3 regions of the Bradyrhizobium sp. Crot121 genome follow, and region 1 is predicted to be linked to each of the others. Evidence: predicted binding sites of a transcription regulator. Region 1 holds the regulator's gene; each other region holds the start of a gene.

Region 1 (3,280 bases):
CGCGTCTCCGACAAGACCGCGTTCATGTATCTGGGCGAACTGATCGAGTTCGACGACACCAGCAAGATCTTCACCTCGCCGAGCGATCGACGCACCCAGGACTACATCACCGGCCGGTTTGGTTGAGGAGGGACATCATGGCTTCTGAACATACCGCCAAGGCATTCGACAGCGATCTTCAGGAACTGACCCGTCTGGTCGCAGAGATGGGCGGGCTGGTCGAACGGATGATCACCGAATCCGTCGATGCGCTGATCCGCCGCGACGTCGCGCTCGGCAAGCGTGTCGTCGCTTCCGACATCGAGATCGACAGCCTGCAGCGCGTGATCGAGGAGCGCGCCGTGCTGACGATCGCCCGCCGCCAGCCGATGGCTGTCGACCTGCGCGAGATCGTCGGCGCGATGCGGGTGGCGACCGACCTCGAGCGGATCGGCGACCTCGCCAAGAACATGGGCAAGCGCGTCGCCGCGCTGGAGAACGACTTCCAGCCGCTGAAGCTGATCCGCGGCCTGGAGCACATGACCGACCTCGTGCTGTCGCAGGTCAAGTCCGTGCTCGACGCCTATGCCGCGCACGATCTGCCGGCGGCGATGAACGTCTGGAAGAGCGACGAGGAGGTGGACGCGATCTGCACCTCGCTGTTCCGCGAGCTCCTCACCTACATGATGGAAGATCCGCGCAACATCTCGTTCTGCATCCACCTGATGTTCTGCGCCAAGAATATCGAGCGGATCGGCGACCACGCCACCAACATCGCGGAAACGGTCTTCTACATGATCGAGGGTCAGCAGATCACCGACAAGCGGCCGAAGGGGGATATGACGACGTTCGCCACGACCGTTCCGGGCAACTAGAGCAACATCCGGAAAGTCGACGCCGGCTTTCAGCCAAGATCCTGCTCAAACATCAAAGGAAGAGTGGGATGACGATTCAAGCAGAGAGTCATCCCGCTATAGGAGAAGCCAAGCCGATGAGCGCACGCATTCTGGTGGTCGAAGACGAAGAAGCGCTGACGACGCTGTTGCGCTACAATCTCGATGCAGAAGGCTATGATGTCGAAACGGTCGCCCGTGGAGACGATGCGGACACAAGGCTCAAGGAACGTATTCCCGACCTTGTCGTGCTCGACTGGATGCTGCCGGGACTCTCCGGCATCGAGCTGTGCCGCCGTCTGCGGGCGCGGCCGGAGACCAAGCAGCTCCCGATCATCATGCTGACCGCGCGCGGCGAGGAAAGCGAGCGCGTGAGGGGGCTGGCGACCGGTGCCGACGACTACATCGTCAAGCCGTTCTCGGTGCCTGAACTGCTCGCGCGGGTGAAGGGCCTGTTGCGCCGGGCAAGCCCGGAGCGGCTCGCCACCGTGCTCACCTATGGCGACATCGAACTCGACCGCGAGAAGCGCCGCGTCGCGCGCTCGGGCCGCCCGATCGATCTCGGCCCGACCGAATATCGCCTGCTGGAGTTCTTCCTGGAGCATCCCGGCCGCGTGTTCAGCCGCGAGCAGCTGCTCGACAGCGTTTGGGGCCGCGACATCTATATCGACGAGCGCACCGTCGACGTTCACATCGGCCGCCTGCGCAAATTGCTCAATCCCGGCCGCGAGCAGGACCCGATCCGTACCGTCCGCGGCGCGGGCTACGCGCTCGATGATCGCTTCGCGAAGGCCGAGCAGTCGTAAACCGGCGACCTCAATCCGTAGCCCGGGTGCAGCGAAGCGTAACCCCGGGGAAATTTGGACCCGCCGATACAGCGTTCCCGGGTTGCGCTGCGCTCCACCCAGGCTACGATCTGTCGTCGGCTTACTTGCCTTGTGACGGCTTGACCGTCGGACGGCGGCGGTCAGCCGCCGGCTGGTAGGCGATGCGGGAGTGGTGCGCGCAATAGGGCAGGCCGGGAAGCGCCTTGCCGCCGCAGAAGAAGAATTCCGGGCTCGAGGGATCGCCGACCGGCCAGTGGCAGGTGGCCTCGTTCAATTCGAGCAGCGACAGCCGCTGGCTCATCGGCACCACATTGTCGTAGGCGATAGGGTCCGCTTCCACCTCCACCTCGAAGGCGTGGGCGAGCGCGGTGTTGCCGCGGGAGACCGGACGCGCCACGCGCATCATCGGCTGTGCGGGACGCGCCTTGCGCTGCCGCGGCGCGGCTGCAGCAGGACTCTTGGCGCGGCCCGAGAGGCCGAGCCGGTGCACCTTGCCGATCACCGCATTGCGGGTCACGTTGCCCAGTTCCGCAGCGATCTGGCTGGCCGAGAGGCCACCTTCCCAGAGCTTTTTCAACTGCTCGACGCGTTCGTCGGACCAGGTCAATACCGTCATCGCATCTTTCCCTTCGCGTTGCGCCGGCCGATCCTGGGACAGCGCTGCGATGCCTAATCTCAAAAATCCCTGCGGGCAGAATCCCTTAAGGCTCGCCGGGCACGAAAACCGCACCCGAACGTGTACGCCGCACACAAAGGACTCTAAGGGATCAAAACTGCCGCACGAGATGTCGTACCCGACAGGCTAGACGCTACAATATGGCGTGACTCTGGCGCAAGAGTCCGCGCCTATGCGTCCACATGTTCCGACATTTAGGGATTGCAATCGGGCTTTTCCACCACACCGGAAAACTGCGGATTACCGGCACTTTGCAGCGCAGCCTGGCGGCTTCGTGGCGATTGACAGCACCCGCCGCGCGCATAGAATGCCTTCACGTGCCGCCCTGCAAAGGCGGCACGTTTTGTTTTCGCTGGATGAGCTCCAGCCGCGTGTCTGCATCGCTGCACGCCGCCGGGGCTTGTCTGAAAGGCTTGTCTGAACCCTTCAGTGATCGCCATGACCGACCGCGCCACGTCGCATCTGCTTCCCGTTTTTGCCAGGGCCGATCTCGGCTTCGAACGCGGCGAAGGCTGTTGGCTGATCTCGACCAAAGGCGAGCGTTATCTCGACTTCACCTCCGGCGTCGCGGTGAACGCGCTCGGCCATGCCCATCCGCATCTGGTGAAGGCGCTGCAGGAACAGGCGACGAAGCTCTGGCACATGTCGAACCTGTTCAAGAGCCCGGACGGCGAGAAGCTTGCCGCGCGGCTGTGCGAGCAGAGTTTTGCGGACTTGGTGTTCTTCTGCAATTCCGGCGCGGAAGCGATGGAGGGCGTGATCAAGGTCGTGCGTCACTATCACTTCTCGAAGGGGCATCCGGAGCGCTACCGCATCATCACCTTCGAAGGCGCCTTCCATGGCCGCACGCTCGCGACACTCGCCGCGACCGGCGCCGCTAAATATCTCGAGGGCTTCGGCGCGCC
Region 2 (3,280 bases), on a different contig from region 1:
AGGACGAAAGCGGCAAAGTGCGGCAGCTCGAGGCTGTGGTGGAAGATCAGCGTCGTTTCCATGCCGCCGTCGGTCAGGAAGATGCCGCCGCGCCGCTGTGGCAGGTCGTGCCGATACTTGGCCATTGATGCCTCCGTGATCAAAAGGGCTGTCACCGGTAGGTCGGCCAATGCCGGGTTTGGTTGGGCCGGCTGGTGCCTCATATTGTCGCGACTTCCAGATGGCTCCCGCGCGCAGAGGCGTGAACGCAGAACCTGTCGGGATGGGCAAAAGCGTAGCGTGCCCGCCTCCGAGCGGAGTGTTGATCGCGGGCACGCTTCGCTTCGCCCACGCTACAAGAGCTCGCGAGGCTACGGCGCCGGTGCGGCAAGTCCCAGCGCATCGGCGATGACACGGAAGACGTCCGTGTTGTCCATCGAACCATGAACGCGTTCGCTGCCTGGGCCGGTTGCTGTCAGGATGACGTCTTCTCCCGAATGCACGCTGGCGCCGATCATCGCCGGCAGATTGCCGGGGCGTAGCACGGCTCCCGGAACGTCCTTGTATTTGTCGTTGGCTTTGAAAGTCCCAGGCTCATCGCCCTTCGCCGTCGGATCATTCGGGTTATCGAGCTTGGGGCGGAAGGTTTCGTAATGGTCCGGCAGGCTGGCCGAGAAAATCGCGAGCCGCCGGCTGACATCCACCCGCGAGGGATAGCCTTCCGCATCGGCAGCCGGATAGTTGGGGAATCCCGCCTTGTCATAGACGCCGACGCGTTCGCGGAACGGGACGTTGGGCGTCTTAGTCATGTCGTCATTGATGGTGCCGACAAGACTGTTGGGATGATTGTGGTCCGCCACCACCAGGATCAAGGTGTCGTCGCCGCGGGCCTGCGCCCAGTCGCGCGCAAAACGAACGGCATTGTCGAGCATGATCGTGTCGTAGACCGCGCGCTCCATGTCCAGGAGATGAGCGTATTTGTCGATTAGTCCCGATTCCACCATCAGGAAGAAGCCGGCATCGTTCTTCGACAGCACTTTCAGCGCGGCCTGCACCTGCTCGGTCAGGTCGGGCTGTTCGGGAAACTTGCCGACGCTGCCGCCTTTGAGGAACTTGCGGTCCAGGACGCCGTCCATGTTGCCGGAGGCAAACAGTCCCAGCAGCTTGTTCGTGTCGGGTTTCGCAGCCGAGGCATCAAGCTCGGACTTTGTCGTCACCACCTGATAGCCGGCATCGCGAAAGCGGGCGATGTAATCGATGTCGTCCTTGCGCTTTCCCGCTGCTGCTTGCGGCAGGAAATTCGCGCTGCCTCCTCCCATCAGGACATCGGGCTTGGCGGCGAAGAGCTGCGCGACGATCTCATCATAGGCGGCGCGGCGGCGGGTATGCGCGACCATTGCCGCCGGTGTGGCATCCTCGACTTCGGTGTTGGTGACGATCCCGATGCCCAGACCAAGCCGCCGCTTCGCGACGCTGGTGATGGTTTCGACCTTGGGATCATCGAACGGGCTTGTGGAGCGATCAGCGTAGACACCCAACGCGTTGACGGCGGTCTTGTGGCCCGTGGCGTAGGCGCTGGCCGCATTCGCCGAATCGGTGATGATCGAATCGGAGCCGGCAGTCGCAACCAGCGCCATATGCGGCATGTCGTCGATGGCAAGCTTGCCGAGGCTTTTGCCTTCCGCAATTCCCTTGGAGAGCATACGCGCCGCAACCCGATGCGCCGGCGACAGTCCATCACCGATGAACAGGATCACGTTCTTGGCCTTGCGCGGACCGGTGTCGTAAACCGACCACACGACAGTGCGGCTGCGTGCGCCGTCAGAGACTTCCACCTTCACGCTTCCGGGCTTGGTCAATGCGACGTCGCGAACGATCAGGGCCGACTGCTCCTTGCCGTCTTCGTGCTCCACGAAGGTGCCGGGCTGGCCGAACGCTGCGGAATAATCCGCGCCGTTCACCGTGACTTTCACATTCGCCGGATCAACGCGATCGGGAAACTCGACCTTGAAGTCGAAATGGGCGCTGGCGAGGATGTCGGCGCGGTCGATCGGATAGATCGTCTGGGCTAGCGTCGGCGATCCGGACAACAGGACGAGGAGAGCGGCACCGGCAAATGGCTTGATCATGATTTGCGCCCCACAATTGTTCGCCCGCGCCGTCCGGCTGCAGTACGGAGGTCACGGGCGCGCAGGCGACGAGACTAGCCGCGCCGAATGACGCGTCCATTACACATCGAGCCTGGATACCGGCGATGGATCGTCGCAGTCCGTAGCCCGGATGGAGCGCAAGCGTAGTCCGGGCTACGGAGCTCACACGCTTCAGCTCTTGTCGCTATCGAGCCTCAAGATGTTCGAGCCCTCGCCGAGCGACAGCAAGCCTGTCTCCGCGTAGAGATCCAGCTTGGTGCGGGTATCGGCGATGTCGAGGTTGCGCATTGTGAGCTGGCCGATACGGTCCGCCGGCGTGAACGCCGCATCCTCCACCTTCTCCATGCTCAGCCGCTCCGGCTGATAGCTCAGGTTCGGGCTCTCGGTGTTCAAGATCGAATAGTCGTTGCCGCGGCGCAGCTCGAGCGTCACCTCACCGGTGATGGCGCGCGCCACCCAACGCTGGGCGGTTTCGCGCAGCATGAGAGCCTGAGAATCGAACCACCGCCCCTGGTAGAGCAGCCGGCCAAGGCGCAGGCCGTTGATCCGGTACTGCTCGATGGTGTCTTCGTTGTGGATGCCGGTGATCAGGCGCTCATAGGCGATGTGCAGCAGCGCCATGCCGGGAGCTTCATAGATGCCGCGGCTCTTTGCCTCGATGATCCGGTTCTCGATCTGGTCGCTCATGCCAAGACCATGCCTGCCGCCGATGGCGTTGGCCTCGAGGAACAGCGCCACCGGGTCCGGGAAAGTCTGGCCGTTCAGCGCGACGGGCTGGCCTTCCTCGAAGCGCACGGTGACCTGTTCGGCCCTGACGACACAGTCGTCGCGCCAGAACGGCACGCCCATGATCGGATTGACGATCTTGATACCGCTTTGCAGGCTCTCGAGATCCTTGGCCTCGTGGGTTGCACCGAGGAGATTGCTGTCGGTCGAATACGCCTTCTCGGCGCTCATCTTGTAGGCGAACCCTTGCGCGGTCATGAACGCCGACATTTCCGCGCGGCCGCCGAGCTCGTCGATGAATTGCTGGTCGAGCCAGGGCTTGTAGATCTTCAGGTTCGAATTGGTCAGCAGGCCGTAGCGATAGAACCGCTCGATATCGTTGCCCTTGAAGGTGGAGCCATCACCCCAGATGTTGACCCCGTCCT
Region 3 (3,280 bases), on a different contig from region 1:
CGAGGGGAATAATTCGGCAAGTGGCTTTCGGCGAAATTCACCGATCCGCCCCTGTCCATCCATTGCCCCCTGTGTCGGTTTTTGCCGGATTTGCGTCATTTCGGAGCGCGGCGTGAGCGAGTAAGTTGCGCGGAGGGGGCGAGGTGACGAATTCGTTGAGCGACGTAAGCAATGAACTGGCGGCTTTTCGCGTGGGGCGGTGTTGCCGCCGCCGCGCTTTTCTTGACCATTGGTGGTGGCTGGCTTCTGACGCTGCCCTCGCGAGCTGCGTCTGGAAACGCGCCGCCGATCGCAAGCCAGGAGGGTGATGCGACCATCGCGGCGTTGAAGCCGCCGAAACGGCAGCGGCCGCTGATCGCGATCGTCGGCATCAATGAGCAGACCGAAACCACCGACTATCTGATGCCCTATGGCATCCTCAAGCGCGCCGACGTCGCCGACGTGGTGACGCTTGCGACGAGACCCGGACCGGTGACGCTGTTTCCGGTGCTGAAGGTCGAGCCGGATGCCACCATCGCAGCATTCGATGCCGAGCACCCTGATGGCGCCGACTATGTCATCGTCCCCGCCATGAGACGTGACGACGATCCGGTCGTCGTGCAATGGATCAGGCAACAGGCGCAAAAGGGCGCGATCGTCATCGGTGTCTGCGTCGGCACCATGGTGGTCGCCAGCACTGGACTGCTCGACGGCAAGCGCGCGACGACGCATTGGTACTCCCTGAAAGACCTGCGCGAGAAGCATCCGACGATCCATTACATCAGGGACCGCAGGATCGTGGTCGACCAGGGCGTTGCGACCACAACGGGGATCACAGCTTCGATGCCGATGTCGCTCACGCTGGTCGAAGCGATCGCCGGCCGCGAGAAGGCAGAAGCCGTTGCCCGCGACATCGGCCTGCCCCATTGGGATGCCCGCCACGACAGCGGCGCGTTCCAGTTCACACGACCGTTCGCGCTCACGGCGATCGGGAACACGCTCGCGTTCTGGAACAAGGAGCAGCTCGGCATCGCGCTTGCGCCCGGCATCGACGAAGTCTCGCTCGCGCTCGCAGCGGACGCATGGTCGCGGACCTATCGTTCGCGCACCGTGACCTTTGCCGCGACGGCGGAGGCGCAGCCAAGCCGCAACGGCCTGCGCATCCTGCCTGATCAGGTCGCGGCCCAGTGGCCCGCCGAGCGATTGCTGCAACCGGTCGGATCACTGGCGCCGGCGCAGGCGCTGGACCAGACCTTGCTGCGGATCGAGGCACGCTATGGCGGCCGCACGGCCGATTTCGTCGCCATGCAGCTCGAATATCCGAGGGAACGCGTACCGGATTGAAGCGGCGTCGGCTCGCCACCAACAATTTTCCCCCGCCGGCGCCACCGTCATCTGCCTGTCACGAAATGTGCCGACTTCTCGCTCGGACCATTTCGAGGACACCGATGGACTATTTCCGACGCTTCACCTTCCTGTTCGCGGCGCCCGTATTCGATCCGGAGGATCTCGAGGGCATCCGCTTCAACCAGATCATCGACGAGATCCAGCGCTCCGGCTTCGAGGTCGTGCGCGCCCGCAAGCTCGAGGATGCCGAGATCGCGGTGCAGACCGACGCGGCGATCGGCTGCATGGTGGTGGACTGGGGCAAGAAGGGGCTGGAGGGCAAGACCGCATCGCTGATCAATTTGATGCGGCGGCGCGGCCTCGACTTCCCGATCATCCTCCTGATCCGCCGCAAGCGGTTCGAGGACCTGCCGGTCGAGGTGCTCGACTTCATCGACGGCTATGTGTTCCTATCAGAGGAAACGCCGCCGTTCATTGCCAAGAATTTGATCAGCCGCCTCAAGCAATATGCCGAGACGCTGAAGACGCCGTTCTTCGGCGCGCTGGTCGACTATGCCGAAGAGGGCAACCAGCTCTGGACCTGCCCCGGCCACAATGGCGGCGTGTTCTACAGCCGCAGCCCGATCGGGCGCGTGTTCGTCGAACATCTCGGCGAGGCCGTGTTCCGCGATGACCTCGACAATTCCGTGCTCGACCTCGGCGACCTCCTGACCCATGAGGGCCCGGCACTGCGGGCGCAGAAGGAAGCCGCCAGGATCTTCGGCGCGGAGAAGACCTATTTCGTGCTCAACGGCACCTCCACGTCCAACAAGGTCGCACTCGGCTCGCTGGTCACCGACGGCGACCTCGTGCTGTTCGACCGCAACAATCACAAGGCCGCCCACCATGGCGCGCTGCTGCTCGGCGGCGGCATCCCGGTCTATGTGCCGACCGTTCGCAACGCCTGGGGGCTGATCGGGCCGATGCGCTGGGACATGCTCGACGAGACGTCGCTGCGCGAGCGCATCCGCAACCATCCGCTGGTCAAGGACAAGGAGGCCTGGAAGCGGCCCCGTCCCTTCCGCGTCGCCGTGGTCGAGCAGTGCACCTATGACGGCACCATTCATAGTGCGGAGATGATCCTGAGGCGCATCGGTCATCTCTGCGACTACATCCTGTTCGACGAAGCCTGGGCCGGCTTCATGAAGTTCCATCCGATCTATGCCGGCCGCTTCGCGATGGGACTTGCCGACCTCGGCCCCGAGGCGCCCGGCATCATCGCCACGCAATCGACCCACAAGCAGCTCGCCAGCTTCTCGCAGGCTTCGCAGATCCATGTCCGCGACCGCCACATCAAGGGCCAGAAGCGCCGGGTCGAACACCGGCGTTTCAACGAGAGCTTCATGCAGCACGCCTCGACCTCGCCGTTCTATCCGCTGTTCGCCTCGCTCGACGTCGGCGCGCAGATGATGAAGGGCCGCTCCGGCGAGGTGCTGTGGGACGACACGATCCGGCTCGGCATCGAGCTGCGCAAGAAAATCCGCGCCACCCGCCGCGAGTTCGAGGAGAACGAGGCGCGTCCCGAGCGGCGCTGGTTCTTCGAACCATTCGTGCCGGATCGCGTGATGATCCCGGACGTCGCGCGCGAAGGCGGGGCGCACAATGTCGCCTGGGAAACCATCTCTACCGACCAGCTCGCGACCAACCCTGCGTTCTGGCAGCTCAAGCCTGACGATAGCTGGCATGGCTTCCCGGAGATGACGGCGGGCTTTGCCATGACCGACCCGAACAAGCTGACGCTGCTCACGCCGGGATTCGACCATGCCACGGGCGCGTATGCCGAACACGGCATCCCCGCCCCGGTGGTGGCGCAATATCTGCGGGAGAACCGGATCGTGGCCGAGAAGAACGACCTCAACTCCCTGCTCTTCCTGCTCACCCCCGGCGTCGAGGCGAGCAAGGCGGGGACGCTGAT

What was found. The regulator PhoB, encoded in region 1, activates phosphate uptake and scavenging genes when phosphate is short. The targets are predictions, from matches to a motif close to TGTCATNNANCTGTCAT.
Region 2: a site for PhoB is predicted at 2,196-2,212, ahead of AC5ZGW_RS06145 (alkaline phosphatase). Genes of this name have one in related genera too.
Region 3: a site for PhoB is predicted at 1,369-1,385, ahead of AC5ZGW_RS30850 (Orn/Lys/Arg family decarboxylase). Genes of this name have one in related genera too.

What each region holds. Positions count from the first base shown of each region.
Region 1 is NZ_JCAMOR010000006.1:52,948-56,227, reverse strand. Features, by position in the region: gene pstB (phosphate ABC transporter ATP-binding protein PstB) at 1-126, shown strand, start outside; gene phoU (phosphate signaling complex protein PhoU) at 138-854, shown strand; gene phoB (phosphate regulon transcriptional regulator PhoB) at 971-1,678, shown strand; gene AC5ZGW_RS08555 (GcrA family cell cycle regulator) at 1,800-2,315, opposite strand; gene AC5ZGW_RS08550 (aspartate aminotransferase family protein) at 2,814-3,280, shown strand, end outside.
Region 2 is NZ_JCAMOR010000004.1:25,891-29,170, forward strand. Features, by position in the region: gene AC5ZGW_RS06140 (homocysteine S-methyltransferase family protein) at 1-125, opposite strand, end outside; gene AC5ZGW_RS06145 (alkaline phosphatase) at 351-2,108, opposite strand; gene argG (argininosuccinate synthase) at 2,301-3,280, opposite strand, start outside.
Region 3 is NZ_JCAMOR010000047.1:47,636-50,915, reverse strand. Features, by position in the region: gene AC5ZGW_RS30855 (DJ-1/PfpI family protein) at 172-1,323, shown strand; gene AC5ZGW_RS30850 (Orn/Lys/Arg family decarboxylase) at 1,428-3,280, shown strand, end outside.